3 regions of the Colwellia sp. MB3u-55 genome follow, and region 3 is predicted to be linked to each of the others. Evidence: predicted binding sites of a transcription regulator. Region 3 holds the regulator's gene; each other region holds the start of a gene.
What was found. The regulator FNR, encoded in region 3, switches genes on or off when oxygen is low (the NO sensors DNR and NnrR bind a similar motif). The targets are predictions, from matches to a motif close to TTGATCTAGATCAA.
Positions count from the first base shown of each region.

Region 1: a site for FNR is predicted at 2,137-2,150, ahead of H4J66_RS00180 (FeoA family protein). Genes of this name have one in related genera too.
Region 2: a site for FNR is predicted at 1,554-1,567, ahead of H4J66_RS13870 (GbsR/MarR family transcriptional regulator). Genes of this name have one in related genera too.

Region 1 covers NZ_JACGUS010000020.1:22,072-29,728, reverse strand. The annotation lists gene feoB (ferrous iron transport protein B) at 1-1,831, opposite strand, end outside; gene H4J66_RS00180 (FeoA family protein) at 1,831-2,055, opposite strand; gene H4J66_RS00175 (CBS domain-containing protein) at 2,664-3,086, opposite strand; gene H4J66_RS00170 (serine protease) at 3,228-4,481, shown strand; gene H4J66_RS00165 (FHA domain-containing protein) at 4,472-5,446, shown strand; gene trpS (tryptophan--tRNA ligase) at 5,531-6,535, opposite strand; gene rpe (ribulose-phosphate 3-epimerase) at 6,576-7,250, opposite strand.
Region 2 covers NZ_JACGUS010000117.1:112,855-120,511, reverse strand. The annotation lists gene H4J66_RS13875 (M17 family metallopeptidase) at 1-1,345, shown strand, start outside; gene H4J66_RS13870 (GbsR/MarR family transcriptional regulator) at 1,616-2,161, shown strand; gene H4J66_RS13865 (cytochrome ubiquinol oxidase subunit I) at 2,274-3,641, shown strand; gene H4J66_RS13860 (cytochrome d ubiquinol oxidase subunit II) at 3,645-4,643, shown strand; gene H4J66_RS13855 (xanthine dehydrogenase family protein molybdopterin-binding subunit) at 4,790-6,991, opposite strand; gene H4J66_RS13850 ((2Fe-2S)-binding protein) at 6,988-7,446, opposite strand.
Region 3 covers NZ_JACGUS010000072.1:37,748-45,404, reverse strand. The annotation lists gene ccoP (cytochrome-c oxidase, cbb3-type subunit III) at 1-130, shown strand, start outside; gene H4J66_RS03515 (FixH family protein) at 294-788, shown strand; gene H4J66_RS03510 (heavy metal translocating P-type ATPase) at 879-3,287, shown strand; gene ccoS (cbb3-type cytochrome oxidase assembly protein CcoS) at 3,317-3,529, shown strand; gene H4J66_RS03500 (sulfite exporter TauE/SafE family protein) at 3,535-4,212, shown strand; gene fnr (fumarate/nitrate reduction transcriptional regulator Fnr) at 4,251-4,970, shown strand; gene uspE (universal stress protein UspE) at 5,120-6,046, shown strand; gene ttcA (tRNA 2-thiocytidine(32) synthetase TtcA) at 6,158-7,120, shown strand; gene H4J66_RS03480 (glucosaminidase domain-containing protein) at 7,229-7,657, opposite strand, start outside.

The sequences.
Region 1 (7,657 bases), on a different contig from region 3:
CGATATCAGTCCCTAAAGGATCATCAGCTTGAATACCTAATAAGTTTTCTTTTATTGAATCCGTCGCGTCAGTCCATAACTCAGCCATTGATTTTAATGCCTCTGGTTCTGCATTTACGTCGGTATATAAACTATTAAATGTAGCCACTAAAGCCTCTTTCGCAAACAAGCCGGTAATAATACCAACACTTGCTTGCCAGTTATCTTCCTTAATACCCATAGGTGCAAGTAAAGGGGTAACAACCTGAGCACTTTTACTCAATACCGACTCTTGAGAGTCTTGGTGACCAAATTGACCATCAGTACCTAATGAGTTAAAGAAGTTAAGCACACAAACCACTAAGACAATTGTTTTACCTGCCCCCAAAATAAAAGACCGAGTACGTTGCCAAACACGATGCACGAGATAAGAAAGCTTAGGTATTTCATAGAGCGGTAATTCCATAATATTGACAGAATTTTTGCCCATTAATACGGTGTGCTTTAATAAAAACCCTGTAAATAGTGCTGCCGCTATACCGATTAAGTACAATAAGAAAACTAAGTTTTGCCCAGAATCAGGAAAAAATGCCGCAGCAAATAAAGCATATACCGGTAAACGTGCCCCACACGACATAAACGGTGACATCATTATAGTGGTGATACGTTCACGCTCACTGTCAAGAATTCGTGCCGACATTACAGCCGGAACCGTACAACCAAAACCAACAATTAAAGGGACAAAAGCTTTACCGGGTAAACCAATTTTTTGCATAGCACTGTCAACCACAAACGCTGCACGCGCTAGGTATCCACTGCTTTCTAAAATCGATAAGCCAATAAATAAACAAGCGATGATTGGAATAAAAGTCGCGACCGTTTGAATACCTAAGCCAGCTCCTTCAATTAAGGTTAGCAACCACTGAGGTAAATCATAACTTGATAAAAATCTTTGCGGGTAATCGACAAAAATAGCGCCGGCTAAAATATCAAAAAAGTCGATAAAAGCGCTACCCACATTAATAGCAAACATAAACAATAAGTACATCATGCTAAGAAAAACGGGCACACCTAACCAAGGATGAAGGATAAAATGGTCAAGGCGGTCACTTAAACTTATTGCCGGTGCTTTTTTGGAAGCCGGTATATCCTTTTTAACATCGATCAATAACTGCTGAATAAATTCGTAACGCGCCTGCATAATACTAATAGCATCTGTATTAGTTTGCTGACAGCCACCTTGATCATTACAAGCGCCACATTCAAGATCAATTAACACTTCAGTTGAGTTTTTATCAGCGAGTTTATTGACAATATCTGCTGATAAAATTAATTTTTTTGGACGTTCACTTGCTTTAGGTAATTCAAGTAAAGCCTGTTCTACTTGTTTTAAGGTATCTTTAGCTAAGCTGTTAGCAATAATAACTTTACAACCAAGTTCTTTTGCTAAAATATTTATATCAACGGTTTGCGCTTCTTTTCGATCAGATTTATTGATAACCAATAATACCGGTAAACCGAGTTCAAGTAGCTGAGTCGTTAAATACAACTGACGCTTTAATTGCGTCGCATCGACGACATTAATTAAACAATCAATGTCGTTATTTTTGAGGAAATCTTGGGTAATAGTCAGGTCTTTACTTTGTTCAGTTCGAGTGGCGAGAGAACTAACGCCGGGTAAGTCTGAAAGTAAAACTTGCGCATTATTAAATGAGAAGGGCTGCTGTTTTGTCGCTACAGTGACGCCAGTCCAGTTTCCTGTTTGTTGTTTTGCGCCCGTTAGAGCATTAAAAAACGTGCTTTTTCCTGAATTGGCAAAGCCAACTAGAGCCAAATGTAAAGCTTGTGACATTAGACGATTTCTATACCTATTTGTTGAGCAATACTCGTTGCTAAGCAAATTTTAGTACCATGGAGATGAAAGGCAAGTGGCCCATTAAATGGTGCTTTATGGGCTAATGATATCTCAGTTTTTAACGCAAAACCCTGCTCGATTAACTTTGAAGTCAAATCGAAATTTGTTGGCAACGTGCGGATCACCGCTCGTTGGGTACGCGTCAATTGTGAAAGGGTCATAAAGAACAACTCAAATAATAATGATTATCATTTGATTCTACTTTACTATTAACTTTTCAGCAAGCGTATATAACGGCGTAATTGATCTAAATCAGCTTAAATTAATCTACTTATAAACTTGATTTAAAATTTAATAGTTTAGCAAGCCTTCAATATAATCGTATTAAAAATATAACTGGATTTATCTACACAGCTTCGGTAAAAATAGCGAAGAGTTTATTGCTAAAGCAATGGGTTTAATTGAAAACGTCATAGTTTTTTCACTTACTTGTTTGAGTATGCCAAATAGAATTAATACTATTGTGTTAGCTATAATCAATAAAAACAAAGTAAAAACAGTGAAGTGCGACATAATGTCGCAATAAAAAATGTCTTACTTGACCTAAGTCAAATAAGACATTTTAGTAGGGTAATCGTTATTTAACAAAAAACCTTAGTTACAGAGCTGATTAGCGTTAAAAGCAAAAAGTGCACAACTAGCTTATTTTCAAAGCAGATTAATTGAACCTACTAACGGCAGTTACTTTTCCAGCGACTGTTTTGCAGGCTGATTTACTTTAAGCAACATAATTGCTTGAAACTCAGACAATAGTTAATAACTTATTAACTTAATTATGTCGCTCTGCATTTTTATCTCCTAACGTTTTCATGATATCTCGCCAAGTTAATATGCCAACGGGAATGCTATTTTCATCAACAATAGGAATACATGATGTTTTAGTCTGATTAAAAATATCAATGGCATCAAAAACATTAGCGTTAGGCGTTAAGGTGATCAATTTGCGATTCAGTATTTGATGCGCTTTCTTGTTTAAGGTTGCTGCATCTCTTGGGAGCTCGGCGGCAGTGCCAATATTAGGACTAAGTGCTTTGAGAAGATCTCTGTCTGAAATAACCCCTGATAATTGTTTATTATCAACGACCAGTAAATGATGAAAATTAGCATATTTAAAAATATTTTTTATCGTCAATAACGTATCGTCCAAAGAGACGCTAACAAATGCTTTGGTCATGATGCTGGCTATTTTCATTATGCTACCTTTTATCCACCTTATTCTTAACTATACAATACATTGACAAACAACAAAGAGAATTTACTTTATTTGGGGATAATAGATGACAATTAACTTAACAATGGCACAATGAACTAAGACTCAAAATAAGGAATATAAATGAAAGGTTTAACTACCTTAATTTTATTGTGTATTAGCACAATAAGTTATGCCACCGAACAAGCAGAAGAAATATTCAAACAACTTGCTCCGTCACTTTATCAAATAAGACTTATAGACATCGCCAGCGGTGAAAAGTCATCAATTGGATCTGGTTTTCAAATTAGTGCCGACGGTTTAATTGCGACCAATTATCACGTTATTTCTGGTTATGCGCGTCATCCCAATAAGTACACGATTGAAATTTTTGATCACCAAGGTAAAAAAGCGCCACTTACTTTACAAAGTGTTGATGTTATCAATGATCTAGCTTTAGTAAAAAGAACGACTAATGGCGAAATGCCTTTCTTTAAAATTTCAAAGCGTGTTCCCCAAAAAGGCGAAGAGCTTTATTCGTTAGGTAACCCGCACGATTTAGGCATGATAGTAGTACCTGGCACTTACAATGGATTGAAGAATGAATCTTTTAACGACCGGATCCATTTTACCGGCTCAGTAAACTCTGGAATGAGTGGCGGACCTGTCGTCAATAAAAACTCTGAAGTCGTTGGGATAAATGTCGCAACTTCAGGTAATCAAATCGGATTTTTAGTACCACACGATAAACTACTTAACTTATACAAGCGTTATAAAACAAGTAAACCCGAAAGTATTGCAGCACAAATGGCACAACAACTTGCTGATAATCAAGACAAGTTAATCACCACGCTATTAAATAGCGAATGGCAGATGCGTCCTTTAGGAGAAGGTTTAATTCCCGTGGTTAATATTCCTTTTATTCGTTGTTGGGGAGAGTCAAACGCTGATAAAGCAGATGCTATTGTTCTAGCCGTGGTTGCTAATTGTTCTTTGGATGAAGATACTTACATCTCAAATAATTTCTTCACCGGCTCTATTGAAATGGAATATCGCTATATGCAAGCAAAAGAACTTAGCGAGACTAAGTTTTATCAAATATTTGAGCGTCAATTAACGCAAGTCATGCCAGGAAACAAAGCGGGTAAAGATGATGTTACTGAGTTTCAATGTCAGCACGATATTGTTACACCGTCAAACCAAGCGATTACCAACAAATCAGTTTTTTGTACCCGTGCCTACAAAGACTTTCCTAAATTATTTGACGTTTTATATATAGCTATTTCTGTTGATAAGGGCGACCAAGCCTTACTTAGCCACTTTACTGTCGCTGGCGTTACGCAAAATAGTGCACTTAAGTTTACAGAGAAATTTATGGAGTCTATTTCATGGAAATAATCATAGAAGAAATTACTCGCGCCCATAAATTAATCGCTCGACATAAATTTATGCAAAATCACATCAATATTGGTCGTGGTTATGATAATGATATTATTATGGCTGACCCACATATTTGTGGCCAACACCTTAGTCTTAATTTTAATGGTGAACATTGGCTGCTAAACGATGAAGGCTCTATTAACGGCAGTTTTTATGACGATGAGTTTTCAAAAACAAAATCAGCTGTTCATCAACACATCGTTCGTTCTGGACAAGTTTTTATGATTGGCAAAAGTTTAGTACGCATTGTTTTTCCCGATCACCCCGTACCTGAAAGCATTAGTTTTAGCCCTTTTGAAAATATTTTAACCTTAACAAGACATCCTCTCTTTTTAGCTGTAAACATTTTATTATTTGCCAGTGTTACCGGCTGGTTATTTAACCTTCACAACCCTGTAGAAGTCAATTTCACTCAGTTATTAGTACCCGCTATTGGCATGACTTTACTCTTTGGGCTTTGGCCTATTGGTGTTGCTTTGGTTTCTCATTTAACTAAGCATGATGCTAGGTTTTGGGGACAATTAGGCATCTGTTTTGTCTTTTACAATTTAATGTGGTTAAGTGATTTTATTGAAAACATCACCAGTTTCAATGCTTCATCTCAGTCAATACTCAGCATGCTTGCCACTTTCTTACCTATTGTATTGGCATTTTGTTTGTTCTGGCTAAATTGCCAAATTGGTTTTCATATGACCACTCGACGCAGAACATTAGTAGCAAGTTGCATGACGCTGTTATTGTTTGGTGGTAGCTTCTTAATTCAGTTTAGTAAAAAACCTGAATTCAGTATCCGTCCCGCTTTTAATACTACGTTAATGGCGCCAAGTTATTTATTTACTCACAGCAATAATGTCCAAGGCTTTCTTGAGAGCAGTAAAACATTATTTAACGATGCGCAAGAAGCGGCACTTGAAGACAAATAAAGTGGCTTAATAAACAAAAAAAGCTAACGAGTTCGTTAGCTTTTTTGTTAGCTGAGAGAATAACGACTAAGTGATGACGACACATTAAGGGCGAGGAATAAAACCTACTGCATCATACACTTTTGCTAATATTTTACTTGCCCTAGCTGATGCTTTTTCAGCGCCTGCTTTCATCACTGAATCTAAATAAGCCTGGTCCTCACGGATTTGATGATATCTTTGCTGAATAGGTTCTAATAAAGCAACCACAGCATTAGCAACGTCGCCTTTTAAGTGCCCATACATTTTATCTTCATATTGTGGCACTAACTGCTCAACGGTTTCACCTGTACAACAAGACAATAAAGACAATAAATTTGATACACCTGGCTTTTCTTCAATATTAAAATAGATATTAGCTTCTTCATCAGAATCAGTCATGGCGCGTTTGATTTTTTTACTGATTTTTTTAGGGTCTTCTAATAAGCCAATAAAATTACCAGGATTAGCGTCTGATTTTGACATTTTCTTTGTCGGCTCAAGTAAGCTCATTACTCGCGCACCAAATTCAGGAATATAAGGGTCTGGCACTGTAAATGTGTCACCATGAAGATTATTAAAACGAGTCGCTATATCACGGGCTAATTCTAGATGCTGCTTTTGATCTTCACCAACCGGCACACGGTCAGCATTATAGAGAAGAATATCTGCCGCCATTAAGACTGGATAAGTAAATAAACCTGAATTCATATTTGCTTCAGACTTTTGTGACTTATCTTTGTATTGCGTCATTCTGTTCAATTCGCCCATTTGTGTGTAACAATTTAACACCCAACTAAGCTGAGCATGTTCAGGGACATGTGATTGAATAAAGATGGTACTCTTTTCTGGGTCAACGCCGCAGGCTAGATACAAGGCTAGGCCATCAAGCGTCGCCTTTCGCAAATCTGCTGGATTTGGGCGAACAGTAATAGCATGTTGATCAACCAACATGTAATAACACTCATGGCTATCCTGCATGCTAACCCATTGTTTTAACGCACCTAAATAATTACCAATGGTTAAATCACCTGATGGCTGACAGCCGCTTAATACGATAGGTTTACTCATGATTTCTCTTTATTTTATTTGATTTGATTTATTTATTAAACTATTGGCTAACTGTCGCTAATTCGCTGCGCATTTCATCAATCGCCAGCTTATAATCTGGCTTTGAGAAAATGGCTGACCCTGCGACGAACATGTCAGCCCCCGCCGCCGCTATTTCAGCAATATTGTCTGCTTTAACACCGCCATCAACCTGTAAACGAATATCACGTCCACTAACGATGATGCGCTCTTTTACTAATCTCAATTTATCCAATGTGGTTGGAATAAACGATTGACCACCAAAGCCAGGATTAACTGACATCAACAAGATAACATCGAGTTTATCCATAACAAAATCTAAACAATTTAATGGTGTGGCAGGATTTAGTACCAGTCCAGCTTTACAGCCATGGTCTTTTATTAATTGCAGAGTACGATCAATATGGTCACTTGCCTCTGGATGAAAAGTGATAATATCTGCGCCTGCTTTAGCAAAGCCTGGAATTAGACTATCAACCTGCTTGACCATTAAATGTACATCAATAGGAGCGGTAATACCGTAATCACGTAGCGACTGACAAATCATCGGGCCAAAAGTTAAGTTAGGCACAAAATGATTATCCATTACATCGAAGTGCACAACATCAGCACCCGCAGCTAAAACCTTAGCAACATCATCACCTAAACGTGCAAAATCAGCAGACAATATAGAAGGAGCAATTAAAAAAGAAGACATAGATAAACCTTTTTAGAATATTGCTCAACATTATAACAACGACCTAAGGGAAAACTCTATAAATTCATGCGCCCAAACGTTATTTAACTCAATGTTACCCAGCGATTGCTATTTTAGTGTCGAATGCTCATAATTATTTCGTACACTGGATTAATTTTTATGAGAATTAACGCTTTAACTATAACCGGAAAGACGGCCAAGAAAGACATTACAAAATACGAGTCGATATTTTATGCACTTATTATCAACGTTAACGTTTAACGATAACGTGAAAGACTACCTAGAAAGACATTACAAAATACGAGTCTATATTTTATGCACTTTTTATGAGCGTTAACGATTTAATTGCACCAATAAAGCTCACCCGTTAGTGACAACGCCTCATAGTAAAAAAACAACTTTGCCAA
Region 2 (7,657 bases), on a different contig from region 3:
CGATAAAGGTACATCACTTTTTATCATCAACAAAAATAACTATAACGACTGGTTAAGCGAGCAAACCCAGCAAAACCAAGCATGGTTAGCCAATACTAATTATAAAGCTGAAGGTTTAGCGTTATTACCTAATACTCAAGGGGAGTTGTCGCTAGCAGTATTTGTTGTTGAAGATGCCAGACACTTCTTTGCCTGTGGCGAATTAATTAAGCAACTTCCTCCTGGTCAGTATTTGTTACATGCGACAGATGAACAGCAACAAGCCATCTGTTTTTCATGGCTAATGGGCGCCTATAAATTCGATCGTTATGTAACAAAAAACAAAAATAATGCCCCGCTTCCCTGCTTAGCCGTTAATAATCAAACCATAGTCGGCAGTGCCATTAAATATGCCGAGGCAACGACTTTAGTCCGTGACTTAGTCAATACGCCAGCAGCTGATATGATGCCAATAGATCTTGGTGACTGTGCGCAAAACTTGGCTGATAGGTATCACGGCCAAGTTCAGCAAATTATTGGTGATGAACTTGTCGAACAAAATTACCCAACCATACATGCCGTTGGTCGCGCGAGTGCGCATGCACCTCGTTTAATTGACTTAACTTGGGGTAATAGCCATCACCCAAAAGTAACGTTAGTGGGTAAAGGCGTTTGCTTTGACAGTGGTGGTCTCGACTTAAAACCCGCTGCCGGTATGCGTAATATGAAAAAAGATATGGGCGGATCTGCACATGTCCTCGGATTAGCTCAATTAATTATGTCGCATAACCTACCGATTAATTTACGAGTACTCATTCCTGCGGTAGAAAATGCCGTGTCAAGCAATGCCATAAGACCTGGTGATGTTATTACTACACGCGCAGGTATTACCGTTGAAATTCACAACACTGATGCAGAAGGTCGCTTAGTATTGTGTGATGCTCTAACAGAAGCTGACACCGAACAGCCTGATTTAATTATTGATTTTGCAACCCTCACTGGCGCAATGCGTGTTGCTTTAGGCACAGAATTACCAGGGTTTTTCTCAACAAGCGATGAAGTTGCTGCAGGTATTACCCAAGCGGGCAGCAAAATTAGCGATCCGGTCTGGCGTATGCCGCTTTATAGCCCATACGGTGATTTACTGAAAAGCTCTATTGCTGATATGACCAATTGCGCCGCAATACCCTTTGGTGGTGCAATTACCGCGGCATTATATCTACAAGAGTTTGTAAAAAAAGAGACTGATTGGGTTCACTTTGATGTGATGGCATTTAATATCAGAGCTTTACCAGGGCGCCCCCTTGGCGGCGAAGCTTTCGGTATTCGCGCCGTATTTGATTACTTACAAGCTAAGTATAAATAACCAATTAAAACCACATCACCATAAAAGTTAATAACTGCGGTGCTTTTGCGCCGCATTTATTCATAAATTTCTGTCGCTACCAAAGCTAGTTTTTATTAATACTTTCCCCATTTTTCTGTCGGTACCTCACTTAACAACACCTTGCTTTATCACGAGCTGAGTGACTCACTTAACAATCAAAAAAAAGCCATAATATTCAAAATAACACTTGATCTAAATCAACAAAGGTTTAAACTTTCAGAAATTACTGAAAGTTCAGAATACTTAATTATGATTATGACAGCTAAAATTGAATCGTTCGTTATGCACTGTGGTGAAATGGGCAGTCGCTGGGGCTTTAACCGCACCGTTGGTCAAATGTATGGTTTATTAATTATTCACAATGATTCACTCACTGCGCTACAAATATCAGAAGCCCTCAACATTTCTCGCGGTAATGTCAGTATGGGTATTAAAGAATTACAGTCTTGGCGCTTAGTTCAAGTACAACATAAACCCAAAGATCGCAAAGAATATTACTCACCGGCTGGGTCTATTTGGGAAATGGCAATACGTGTCTTTGAAGAACGTCGCAAACGTGAGGTTGACCCTACCCTGTCACTATTACGCGATAACCTTTTAGATGAACCCGCTAACCCTCAAGAACAATATGCACAGCAAAAAATGCATGAGATGCATGACCTACTTGAAACGATTACCCATTGGGCGGCAGAACTACAAAGTATGAGCCCAGAAAAGCTTAATACATTAATGAAACTTGGCGCCGGTGTCAGTAAAGTTATTGATATAAAAGATAAACTTTTAAATAAAAACTAAATTGTTACTTTGACTTTTTTGAAGCTAACACATTAATGTTGTAAAAAATTGTCACTTTAAACGTTAAACCCGTTGATACTATTCGTGTTTTCTAGGGTTTATGGAGTAAATCATGTTAGAAACCTTAATGCTTTCACGCATCCAGTTTGCCGCTAATATTAGCTTTCATATCCTGTTTCCAACAATAACCATCGCACTGAGCTGGTTTTTGTTTTATTTCAAATTACGCTTTGACCAAACCAATGATCCTATCTGGATGCGAGCCTACCGTTTTTGGGTCAAAATATTTGCCCTTACCTTCGCAATAGGCGTGGTTACCGGTATTACTATGTCGTTTCAATTTGGCACTAACTGGCCAAAATTTATGGAGACAGTCGGTAATATAGCGGGACCATTATTGGGTTATGAAGTACTCACTGCTTTCTTTTTAGAGGCTGGTTTTTTAGGCATTATGTTATTTGGTATGAATCGAGTTTCGGCTCGAGTACATACACTATCAACGTTAATTGTCGCTTTTGGTACCAGTTTATCGTCATTTTGGATCTTAGCACTTAACTCTTGGATGCAAACGCCTCAAGGTCATGAGATGCGCGATGGTGTCGCATTTCCCGTTGACTGGTTTGCTATTATTTTCAACCCGTCATTCCCTTACAAATTGTCTCATATGCTGGTTGCCTCTGGTTTAACGGCGGCATTTTTAGTTGCCGGTATAAGTGCTTATCGCTTACTCAAGGGTGATAACAAAAAAGCGCCACAATTAACGCTTAAAATAGCGTTAACAGTCGCTGCAGTACTGGCACCAGTACAGATATTGTTAGGTGATATGCATGGTTTAAATACCTTAGAACATCAACCACAAAAAATTGCCGCCATGGAAGGTATCTGGCATACCGAAAAAGGCGCACCACTGTTGTTATTTGCACTTCCTGATGAAGAGCAAAAAACCAATCATTTTGAAATAGCCGTTCCTAAAATGGCCAGCTTTATTTTAACACACGATTTTGATGGCGAAATAAAGGGGCTAAACGAATTTGAAGGTAACCATCCCCCTGTTGCGCCGGTGTTCTTTGCTTTTAGAATCATGGTAGCTTTAGGCCTATTCATGTTTATTGTCGCTTGGTTTAGTCGTTTTCAATTGTGGCGTAAAAAACAATTGCCCCCTTGGCTATTAAAAGTGCTGGTTGCGATGAGCTTCTCGGGTTGGGCCGCCACATTAGCGGGCTGGTATGTCACTGAGATTGGTCGTCAACCTTGGCTAGTGACAGGGATTTTAACGGTAAAAGATGCAGCGACAGATATAGCGCCAGCAAATGTAGGAATAACACTTACACTTTATTTGACTTTATATGTTGTCATTATGGTTGCCTACCTACACACCCTATTTACGATGGCAGGACGAGCGATTGAACTTGAAGAATTCAGTATCGATGAACAAGTAAAATCTGTTATTCACACACCTAGTAAAATAATCGAGGGATAAGTTATGTTTGAAGAAAATACCTTAGCGCTAATTTTTGTCTCATTTATGGGTTTTTCAATCTTACTTTATGCCATTTTAGATGGCTATGATTTAGGTGTCGGCATTATGCTACCACTCGATCAAACAGACAATGCAGATACCATGATAGCTTCAATAGGTCCTTTTTGGGATGCTAACGAAACTTGGCTAGTTTTAGCGATTGGTTTATTGTTGATAGCCTTTCCTGCGGCTCACAGCTATATATTTAAAGAGCTCTATTTACCCACCGCGGTATTATTAATTAGTTTGGTGCTTCGTGGTGTTGCTTTTGATTTTCGTGCTAAAGCCGCCTTTGGTCATAAGCCTACATGGAATAAAGTCTTCAAAATAGGCTCGTTACTCGCTGCTTTAAGCCAAGGTTACATGTTAGGTATGTATGTTATGGGCTTTGAAAACACTGTAGCCGCTTATTGTTTTAGTTTACTGAGTGCCTTTGGTGTTGCGGCCGCTTATAGCTATATAGGTGCTTGTTGGTTAATTATGAAAACTGAAGGTGAACTGCAAATACAAGCGGTAGCTTGGGCGAAAAAATCAGGACTAATTTGTTTCCTTGGTATTATAGCTGTCTCCTTTGTTAATCCGTTAATTAATCCAGGTGTCTATGAAAAATGGTTTACTTGGCCAAACACTTTACTGATATTAACGTTACCGACTATTTGCTTTGGGTTATTTATTTTTAGCCTAATACAATTAAAGCAACTACCTAAAGTAAATGACAAAGGCTGTTGGCGACCTTTTATCGCGGCAGTGATTATCTTCACTCTATGTTTTTTTGGTTTAGCCTTTAGTTTTTTTCCGTACATAGTACCTAACAAACTGACTATTTGGGAAACAGCCGCAGCACCTGAATCTTTGAGCTTTCTATTATGGGGAACCTTCATTGTGGTACCTGTTATATTTAGTTATACCGCTTTTTCTTATCGGGTATTTTGGGGCAAGGTGCGAGAGCTCAGATATTATTAAGCGTGAATTTATCCTCAAGTAAACTGAGCACAGACACTTAATTATTGATGTTCTTCTATTAAGTATTTTTGCTAAGCGTCGTTCTTAATTACAAACCAGCCTTATCGCTGGTTTTTAATTAAGGTCATTATACTTTGGTTATCATATTAAGCGTTAATTGGTAAACGCATTGGTCTTTTACCTAAGACCGCCAATGCATTGGCAACTGCTGGGGCAATAGTGGGTACGCCAACTTCACCAAAACCACCGGGTTCATTAGCACTTTCAAGCAACTTCACTTGAACAATAGGCGCTTCAGCCATTTTAATGATAGGGTAATCATGAAAATTGCTTTGTTTGACACCGCCACTTTCAATATCACAACGTCCATAAAGTGCCGCCGTTAATCCAAAGAGCACGCCACCTTCGACTTGAGCTATTGCTGAGTCTGGGTTGACCACCACACCACTGTCAGTCACTATCCAAACACGATGAACACACGCTTGGTTATTTTGCAGTGAAACTTCAGCAACGGTAGCAACCATAGTGCCAAAACTTTTTTGTACAGCAACGCCCATCGCTTTACCGTCAGAGCTAACACCGTATTGCCAATTGCACAGCTGCGCCACTTCCTTTAAGCATTTGGCATGATCGTCGTTATTATCGAGTAATGCTAATCGATATTTAATGGGATCAACCTGTGCTTTTTTAGCCAATATATCGATAAAACTCTCGTTGAAAAATGCATGTTGACTATTTTCGACACTACGCCAAAAACCAATAGGCACGGGAGAAGGATGATTAGCAAACTGCACCTTAATATTATCGACGTTATAAGGTGGCATAGAAGCTGGCGCGCCACCTTCGCTGCCATAGCTTGCCGATAGCCAATAACGTGGTTTAGCGTTTTCGTCAAGCTGTGCTGAAAATTTTGCCAGAACTGCCGGTCGATAAACATCTTGTCTCGTGTCTGCCTCACGCGACCAAGTGAGTTTGATAGGAAACTTGTATTTTTTTACTAGAGTGACAACTTCATCAATCCACATTATTGGATTGTCTTCACTCATGCTAAAACCGACACGACGACCAAAGCCTCCTCCCATTGAATGGGCATGAAAAACAACATCTTCTACGTCCATATTAGCGACTTTTGCCGCATGGACACGAGCATAAAGTGGATTTTGTACACCCGCAGCAACATGAAGCTTATCGCCTTCGAACCAAGCGCTAGCATTCATCGGCTCCATAGTAGCGTGTGCTAAATAAGGCACCCAAAATTCAGCTTCAACAGTTTCACCGCTACCGCCTAACACAGACGCTACATCACCAATATTGTGAGCATCACTCAATTCTCCTTGCAAACTCTCACGTTGAAAAGTTTCAATACTTGCTGAACTTAAATCACTATTTTTATGGGATGCTGCCGTAATTTTTAACGCTTTTATCGCTTGCTCTGCTCGCCAAGGATTATTAGCAATAACAGCAACGGATAGCCCCATATTTTCAACACCCAGTACACCCCGCATCGAGGTAATTTCAACTAAGTTATCAATAGTGGCGACATTAGCGCCAAATACACCGCTGTGTGCAATAGCTGCATAGCGCATCCCTTCCACATGGCGATCGATACCGTATTGTGTTTCAAGAAATATTTTGTCCGGTAAATCATGACGAGGCATTGCCTTACCAATAAACTTACGATCACCTTTAGCACGAAGTGTGTAGTTTTCAGGAACGTCTAAAGTTGCCGCATACTCAACCAGTTCGCCATAACTCCAGCGGTTGTCGCCATCAACAACATATCCAGCATCGGTAGTCGTATTAGTACTTGCGCCGTATTTATCGATGGCTGCGTTAATCAGCATTTGACGTGCAGCTGCGGCTGCTTCACGCATAACTTGCCAGCCAGTAAAACGAATAGAGGCGCTCCCCCCTGTCATTTGCATATTCAGTAAATCTGCTAGACGGTTGAAAGCATTACTAGCAATATGCTCTGCCCAGGCTGGTGGCTTACCGATCATTTCACTAACGAAGCCTTCAAAAACGCCACCATTGGAAAATGCAGTGGTCGCAGGCGCAAGCTCTAATTTGATTTGCTGCCAATCCAAGTCAAGTTCATCAGCCACTATTTGGGTTAAACCAGTACCGGCGCCTTGACCTAGTTCGGTATGCGGAGAAAGTAGCGTAACGGTATTGTCTTTGTTGATACGAAGCCACAAGTTGAGCAAGGTGTCTTTGGTGTTGCCATCTCGCTGCACACCAAGGCGATCATGCATGGCCAAATGTGTCCCTAAACCTATAACCCCTAACGCTAATCCGCCGCCAATCGCAGCACCACCAAAAACGAACATCCGACGAGTAATACTCATAAAGACATCTCCTTTGCTACATCAAGAATGGCAGCTTTAACTCGGCTGTAAGTTCCGCAACGACAGATATTGGTCATTGCTGTATCGATATCGTCAGAAGTTGGATTAGGAGTACTCGCTAGTAATGCAGCTGCTGCCATCATCATGCCTGACTGACAATAACCACACTGAGGAACTTGGTGTTTAATCCAAGCAGCCTGTAAAGCGTGCGGAGCCTCTTTTGAACCGAGAGTTTCAACCGTATTCACTTGCTTACCTTGAGCTGCAATCGCCGGATACATACAAGAGCGAACGGCCTGATTGTCAACGTGTACCGTGCAAGCACCACATTGTGCTATGCCACAGCCAAACTTAGTGCCGCGAAGACCTGCTTCTTCGCGGATCAACCAAAGCAAAGGCATATCGTCTTCGACATCAAATAATTTTTCGCGGCCATTAAGGTTGATCGAAATCATAGGGGTTCCTTGCTAAAATATTATAAAGAGAGATAAAAATTTCCAATAAAATCAATCGATAAGATTAATCTAAGAAATCAAAACTGACAGTTATTGTGTTTGGGTTTGCGACTATCATCGCTAAAAAATATTATCCTCACAATAGCAGATATTGATAATTTACAACGATGTTCTTCACAACCAATCACTGTAAGCAGAACCTAATAAAGGT
Region 3 (7,657 bases):
CTCTCCACGTGCCGTTGAGTCATCTATTAAAAATGGTCGAGCTGGTGTAATGCCCGCATGGAAGGACATTTTAGGTGAACAAAAAATACATCTTGTTAGTGCCTATGTGTATAGTTTATCGCAAAAATAACTGCGCTTAATTAGTCTCAATTTAAAAGCCTTGCTGTATTATTACCGCAAGGCTTTTTTATATATTCCAAGCCAAGAATAGTTAGTAAATTGATGGTTTTTTAATAGTTCCCAATAGAAAAAAGTCGTATAATATGCCTACCTTTATTGACTGAACTTTTAACATGAAAATATCTTGGTATAAAGAGCCTTGGGCTTGGTTTGTTTTTATTCTCCCTGCTACCGCAGTTGTTGCTGGTATTTCGACTTACTTTATTGCTAACCATAATCCCGACCCATTAGTCGTTGGTGATTACTATAAAAAAGGTAAAGCAATTAACTTAGAAGTCTCTAAAGTAAAGCTTGCCCAAAAATTAGGAATGCGCTTTGCATTAAAACTGCAAGATAACGAATTAATTATCAAACCTACCGGTATTGATAAAATATTCCCAGTGTTAAATCTTAACTTTTATCACCCTACTCTTGCTGATAAAGATTTCTATTTAGCACTCACGCCTGACGGTAATGGCTATTTTAGGCATGTCTTTGATGAACCAGTAAAGGGAAAATGGCGTTTAACTATGACTCCTTTTGAGAATCACTGGAAAATTCAAAATACTATTTTCTTACCTCAAAGTGAATTTATCGATATTATTCCTAATGTTAGAGAAGCTAACTAAACGCCGGTAGTCTCTATTAGCTTAGGTGTTGATTAGTCTCACCTAAGCAACACCTCTATAAAAAACCAATTATTTGCTTGGCCTCAACATATGAAAACACTTTGTTATCACTGCAGTGAAATTGTTCCTAATGGGTTAGATTTATCAATAAAAATTGAGAAAACCATGCAGCCGATGTGTTGTATTGGATGTCAAAGTGTTGCTCAAGCGATTATTGATAACGGTTTAGGTGAATATTATCGTTTTAGAACAGCCCCTGCTCAAAAAGGTGAACCACTAGTTCCTGAGCAGTTACAACGTAACAAGTTACTTGATGATGACAGCCTACAAAGTGAATTTACTTATAAAAGTGATGAATATAACGAAGCAATTTTAACAGTTGACGGTATAAGCTGCGCGGCATGTGCTTGGCTTATCGAAATGCAACTTATCAAGATAAATGGCTTAATTAAAATTAACGTAAATGCCACTACACAACGTGCAACAGTTCGATGGAATAATAGTGAGGTTCAACTCAGTGAGCTTATTAATCATATAAGTAATATTGGTTACCAAGCCCTCCCTTTTAAAGCGAGTACCGCCGAGCAGCTTAATAAAACCCAAAGTAATAATTATATTAAACGCCTAGGTATTTCTGGTATTTTAATGATGCAAGTCATGATGATCGCTTTTGGCTTATACTTTGGCGCCTTTTCAGGTATGGATGAGTACAACTTAATCTATTTACGCTATGCAAGCTTATGCTTGACCTTACCTATTGTTACCTATGGCGCATTCCCCTTCTATAAGGGAGCTATTAATGCTTTAAGAGTGAAGCGTTTATCGATGGATGTTCCTGTTGCTATTGCGATTTCACTCGCATTTTCGGCCAGTGCATGGGCAACAATCACTCAGCAAGGTGAAGTCTATTTTGAGTCTGTATCAATGTTCACTTTTTTACTACTTATTGGTAAATTTTTAGAATTTAGAGCAAGAAGTCGCGCAGCGGAAGTTTCGGCTAACTTGCTTAAATTAATGCCGATGATAGCGACAAAACTCATTGATGATAAAGGAGCAGAAAAAGAAGTCATACTACCAGCAAAAAAACTTTGTCCTCTCGATATTGTACTAATAAAACCCGGCGAAGTGGTTCCCGCTGATGGCACAATAATTTCAGGCAGCAGCCAATTAAACGAAGCGATGTTGTCGGGTGAGCAGTTACCATTAAATAAATCAATAGGCGATACGGTCTTTGCTGGCACCATAAACGGTGACGGTAATATCAACGTTGAAGTTAAACAAGCCAGTGAACATTCTTTTTTAAGCCAACTGATCAGATTAAGTGAATCATCTCAAGCGCATAAACCCAAATTAGCAAAATTATCAGATAAAATCGCTCAATATTTTGTTGCAGTTATTTTGCTAACCGCTGTAGGTACTGCATTTTATTGGCAACAACATTTACCTGAAGAAGCTTTTTGGATCACCTTATCGGTACTAGTAGCTACCTGCCCTTGCGCCTTGTCATTGGCAACCCCCACCGCATTAACCTGTGCGACCACACGCTTAAACCGCGAAGGCATCATGATAAAATCTGCACATGTTATGGAAACTTTACCAAAATTAACCACGATTGCCTTTGATAAAACAGGTACCTTAACTTCTGGTGATTTTTCTATTAATGAAATAAAGCGCTTTAATAATGAAAAGCTTAACTATAGCGAGCAGCAGGTTTTAGCTATAGCAGCAGCGCTTGAGTCTTATTCTGAGCATCCTTTAGCCAAACCGTTTAAAGCCTTTCGTGATTACTCCTACCACACTGAAGCCGTTGAAATTAAATCAGGTGCTGGTATTCAGGGGAAAGTGAACGGTCAATACTTTCAAATGGGTAAGCCTAATTGGTTACTTAGCGAAACAAAGATGTTGGCAGAATTTGCGACGGCTTCTTGCCTATTGATAACAGACAACCAATTAGTCGCTGCTTTTTATTTAAGCGATGAAATTCGTAATGATGCCCAAACGCTGTTAGATGACTTAAAGAAAAGTAATCTTTATACCATCATGCTATCGGGTGATAACCCTGCTGGCTGTGAAAAAGTTCAGGCATTATTACATTTAGACGAGTTACATAGTACTTTGACTGCGGCTAATAAGATGGAGATAATAAAAAATCAGCCTAAAAACTCAACCGTTGCTATGGTAGGCGATGGTGTCAATGATACCCCAGTATTTGGCGCAGCCCATGTCTCGATTGCTATGGGTAGTGGCACAGATATAGCTAAAAGCGGTGCAGATGTTATCTTACTCAATAATCGTTTAAAGTCGATAACAACATTAAGACAGGTTGCCAACAAAACTCGTCGCATTATTTGGCAAAATTATTTTTGGGCATTCGGTTATAATGCTATCGTATTGCCGCTTGCTGTTTCAGGCTACATTACCCCCTATATAGCGGTTATAGGTATGTCTGCTAGTTCGATATTGGTTATCACTAACTCATTACGTTTATTGAAAAAGTAAACGAAAACTTATAATAGAGCATAAAAACCATGAGCATTATTTATATTTTGATCCCCATAGCGATAATACTAACCTCTATCGCTATTTATTTGTTTTTCTGGGCAGTAAAGACTGAGCAGTTTGATGATTTAGAGAAACAAGGGATGAGTATCTTGTTTGATGAAGATGAAAATATTACCACAAAAAAGACCACTGAAACCCATAGCGAAAATACAGCTAAAAATGATACGGGTAGTAAATAATAACCATGTTGAGTATTGATTATTTATCAGCATTCATCATCGGCTTGTTAGGTTCGGGACATTGTATCGGTATGTGTGGTGGCATAACAACGATGTTAACATCTGCTATATCGCCGCAACAACAAGGCTGCGATAAATTTAAGCTGGTCGGTGCATATAATGTTGGCCGAATTTTTTCTTATAGCTTAATTGGAGCAATAGTTGGATTTAGTAGTTCTATTGCCATCAAAAACATTGGCGTTCCATTAGGTTTTTTTCGGTTATTTGCAGCTGTATTTTTAATTTTATTAGGCTTGTATTTAGGCCAATGGTTAATGTGGTTATCAAAAGTTGAAAAAATAGGTAAGTTCCTTTGGCGCTATCTATCTCCGTTAAGTAAAAAGTTTATTCCCATTAATAATGCTAAACAAGCGCTAGCATTAGGAGCAATTTGGGGATGGTTACCCTGTGGTTTAGTCTACTCAACATTAACTTGGTCCTTAGCCAGTGGAAGTGCTCTTAGTGGCGCTCTAATAATGACCAGTTTTGGTTTAGGTACTTTACCAGCCTTGTTAAGTCTTTCACTTGGCTCTTTTGGTATAAAGTCGTTGTTAACTAATACGAAATTCAAGAAAATAATGGCGCTAATGATAATTACATATGGTATATACAGTTTAATGTTTGCATATCAGCAATTGTTTTAATATGATCGATAAATTAGGGATAAATCATTTAGGTTAATATGTATAAAAAGCCATGTTCTACATCTCAACATATCCATTGTCAAAACTGTAGTATCAGCGAGCTGTGTTTACCTTTCTCTTTAAATGATAAAGAACTTGATACACTAGACAGTATTATTGACCGTAAACGCCCTATCCATAAAGGCGAACAAATTTTCCAAGATGGCGATAAAATGCAAGCTTTATACGCTATTCGCTCTGGAACATTCAAAACATTTACAGTAAATGAACAAGGTGAAGAACAAATTACCGGTTTTCATTTAGCGGGTGATTTATTAGGTTTTGATGCTATTGCTGAGTCAGAGCACCCTAGTTTTGCAAAAGCCTTAGAAACATCTATGGTCTGTGAGATACCTTACAATACTTTAGATTCATTATCGAATACGATGCCTAAGCTAAAAAAACAAATTCTTCGCATGATGAGTTCCGAGATCCGCGCCGATCAAGAAATGCTAACGCTACTTAACCGCAAAAATGCTGAGCAACGCTTAGCGACTTTTATTTCAACCTTAGCTAGTCGCTATCATGCACGCGGTATGTCACTGACAGATTTTCGCCTAACGATGACGCGCAGTGACATTGGTAATTATATTGGTTTAACGGTTGAAACCATCAGTAGGTTGTTAAATCGTTTCCAAAAAAATGAATTAATCACAGTAGATGGAAAGCTCATTACAATACTTGATATGGTTAAACTTAACGAGTGTGCTTCGCTGTAGTTTATCGCTTTTTTAAATAATTATAGATAAATGCTTAACATTAAAGATGTTAAGCATTTTTTTTATTGAAATATTATGATTTAAAGCAAATAATATCTATTAATTATGGTCTATTATTAATATTATTTAATAAGTAGGGAGTAAATATTATGGATAAGTATAAAAAAATATTAGCCGTTATTGATCCAACCACTGAAAATCAAAAAGCGTTGAAACGTGCGATTGAATTAGCACGACATAGTGGCGGACAGATTACTGCATTTTTAACTATTTATGATTTATCTTATGAAATGACCACCATGCTTTCTGGTGAAGAGCGAGAAGCAATGCGTCAATCGGTTATTAATGATCGTAAACTATGGTTAGACGAAAAGATTGCAGAAACTGATCACGAAGACATAACCATAGATACCTGTATTATTTGGCATAATCGTCCATTTGAAAAGATCATCAAAAAAGTACTGACTGAAAACTTCGATATTGTCATCAAAGGCACCCATCAACATGACAAGCTAAAGTCGGTGATTTTTACACCAACAGATTGGCATATCTTAAGGAAATGTCCCTGCCCAGTATTACTGGTTAAAGACCATAGTTGGCCAAGTAATGGTAATTTACTTACCGCACTCAATATTGGTAGCGATGATGATGAGCACAAAGCGCTCAATAATAAGTTAACCCAAGAATCAATAGTGTTTTCTTCACTTATTAAAGCCAATGTACACTTAGTGAATTCTTATCCGGGTACACCAGTAAATATTGCCATTGAAATTCCAGAGTTTAACGCCTCTGAATATAACGACACGATGTTTAATCATCACAAAAGTGCGATGAAAGACCATGCTAATAGCTTTAATATTCCACTCAAAAATACCCATGTTAAAGAAGGTTTACCTGAAGATGTTATTCAAAGTATTTCTAAGCACATTGATGCTGAATTAGTCGTGTTAGGCACTATAGGTCGAACAGGGATTTCAGCAGCACTTATCGGTAATACTGCAGAGCATGTCATTGACCGCCTTAACTGTGATGTTTTAGCGATAAAACCTGATGGTTACCTCTCTCCACTAGCTTAATATTGAAATATGTAAATATCCATTAAAAAGCCGAGGGTTTTCTTGGCTTTTTGCTATACTACGCGCCGTAAAATTCATACTTTTTTATTTTAAATATCTCTAGGGAACACTATGAGCGCTCAATCAGCGACACCAATAACATCTTTAACACCCAGCCAAAAAATACAGCTGAGTAAACTTGAGAAGCGCTTAAGACGACATGTTGGCCAAGCTATCGCGCAATATAATATGATAGAAGATGGCGATAAAATAATGGTGTGCGTATCAGGTGGTAAAGACAGTTACGCCCTACTGGCTATTTTAATGTTGTTAAAAGAATCAGCGCCTATTCATTTTGATATTGTTGCCGTTAATCTTGATCAAAAACAACCCGGTTTTCCTGAACATATCCTTCCCGAATACTTAGAAGCTTTAGGTGTTGAATATAAAATTGCGCAAGAAGATACCTACTCCATTGTTAAAGATAAAATACCTGAGGGGAAAACCACCTGCAGTTTATGCTCTCGTTTACGCAGAGCTATTTTGTACAAGGTCGCTGCAGAAATAGGCGCAACTAAAATTGCACTAGGCCATCATCGTGATGATATGGTTGAAACACTAATGCTAAATATGTTTTATGGCGGTAAATTAAAATCGATGCCAGCAAAATTGGTCTCTGATAATGGTGAGCATGTTGTTATTCGACCGTTAGCTTTTTGTAAAGAAGCAGAACTCATCCAATATGCACAACTAAAAGCGTTCCCAATTATTCCATGTAATTTATGTGGCTCTCAACCTAATTTACAACGCCAAAACATTAAGAAAATGCTACAGGACTGGAATGTTAATCATCCGGGACGAATTGAATCTATGTTTACTGCTATTCGCAATGTGGTTCCATCACATTTGTGTGACAGTGAACTTTTTGATTTTAAAGGGATTAACGCTGACTCAGGCATTATCAATGGTGGCGATATCGCTTTTGATGATGAACCTATTATTGCCGCTCAATTAACAAACAGCGTCAATATTGAAGAGAATTCAATAGCCAAAACTTCACTAAGTAACAGTCTGAATATTATAGAAATAAAGTAATATCTACCTGAATTAACAGCAAGTATCTAAGCGATAACAACACCAGTCAAAAGGTACTAATGTTATCGCTCGCCATCATTATCTAATGCGTAATAGAATAAGCCGCGCCTAAATAACCTTAGGCTTTGGCTTTGACAATATTTTATCAAAATACACTTTATTATGGCGGATCATTTCTGTTATTTCTAAGACATAATCAGTGCCTCTAATAGAATAACGCAGCAATCCCGTTGCTAGTATTTGTGGCGATAGTGGTTGTTCTTGAGCGCGCAATTGCCCTCTAATTGAACGAAAAACACCATAAGCATGATTGGTATTAATATTGTGTAAATAACGCTGTACCGCATGCTCTAAACTATTAAATGCTGCTACTTCATGTTTAGCACCGTAATCTCTTCCTCTTGGCACCATGCCACAACCTTTTTTATAGCACCACATTCCAAAAAAGTTCAAACCCACTCGAGCAAAACGAGAAGTGCCCCAGGCTGATTCATTGGCTGCCTGCACTAATACTAATTCAGCAGGTACAATATCAAT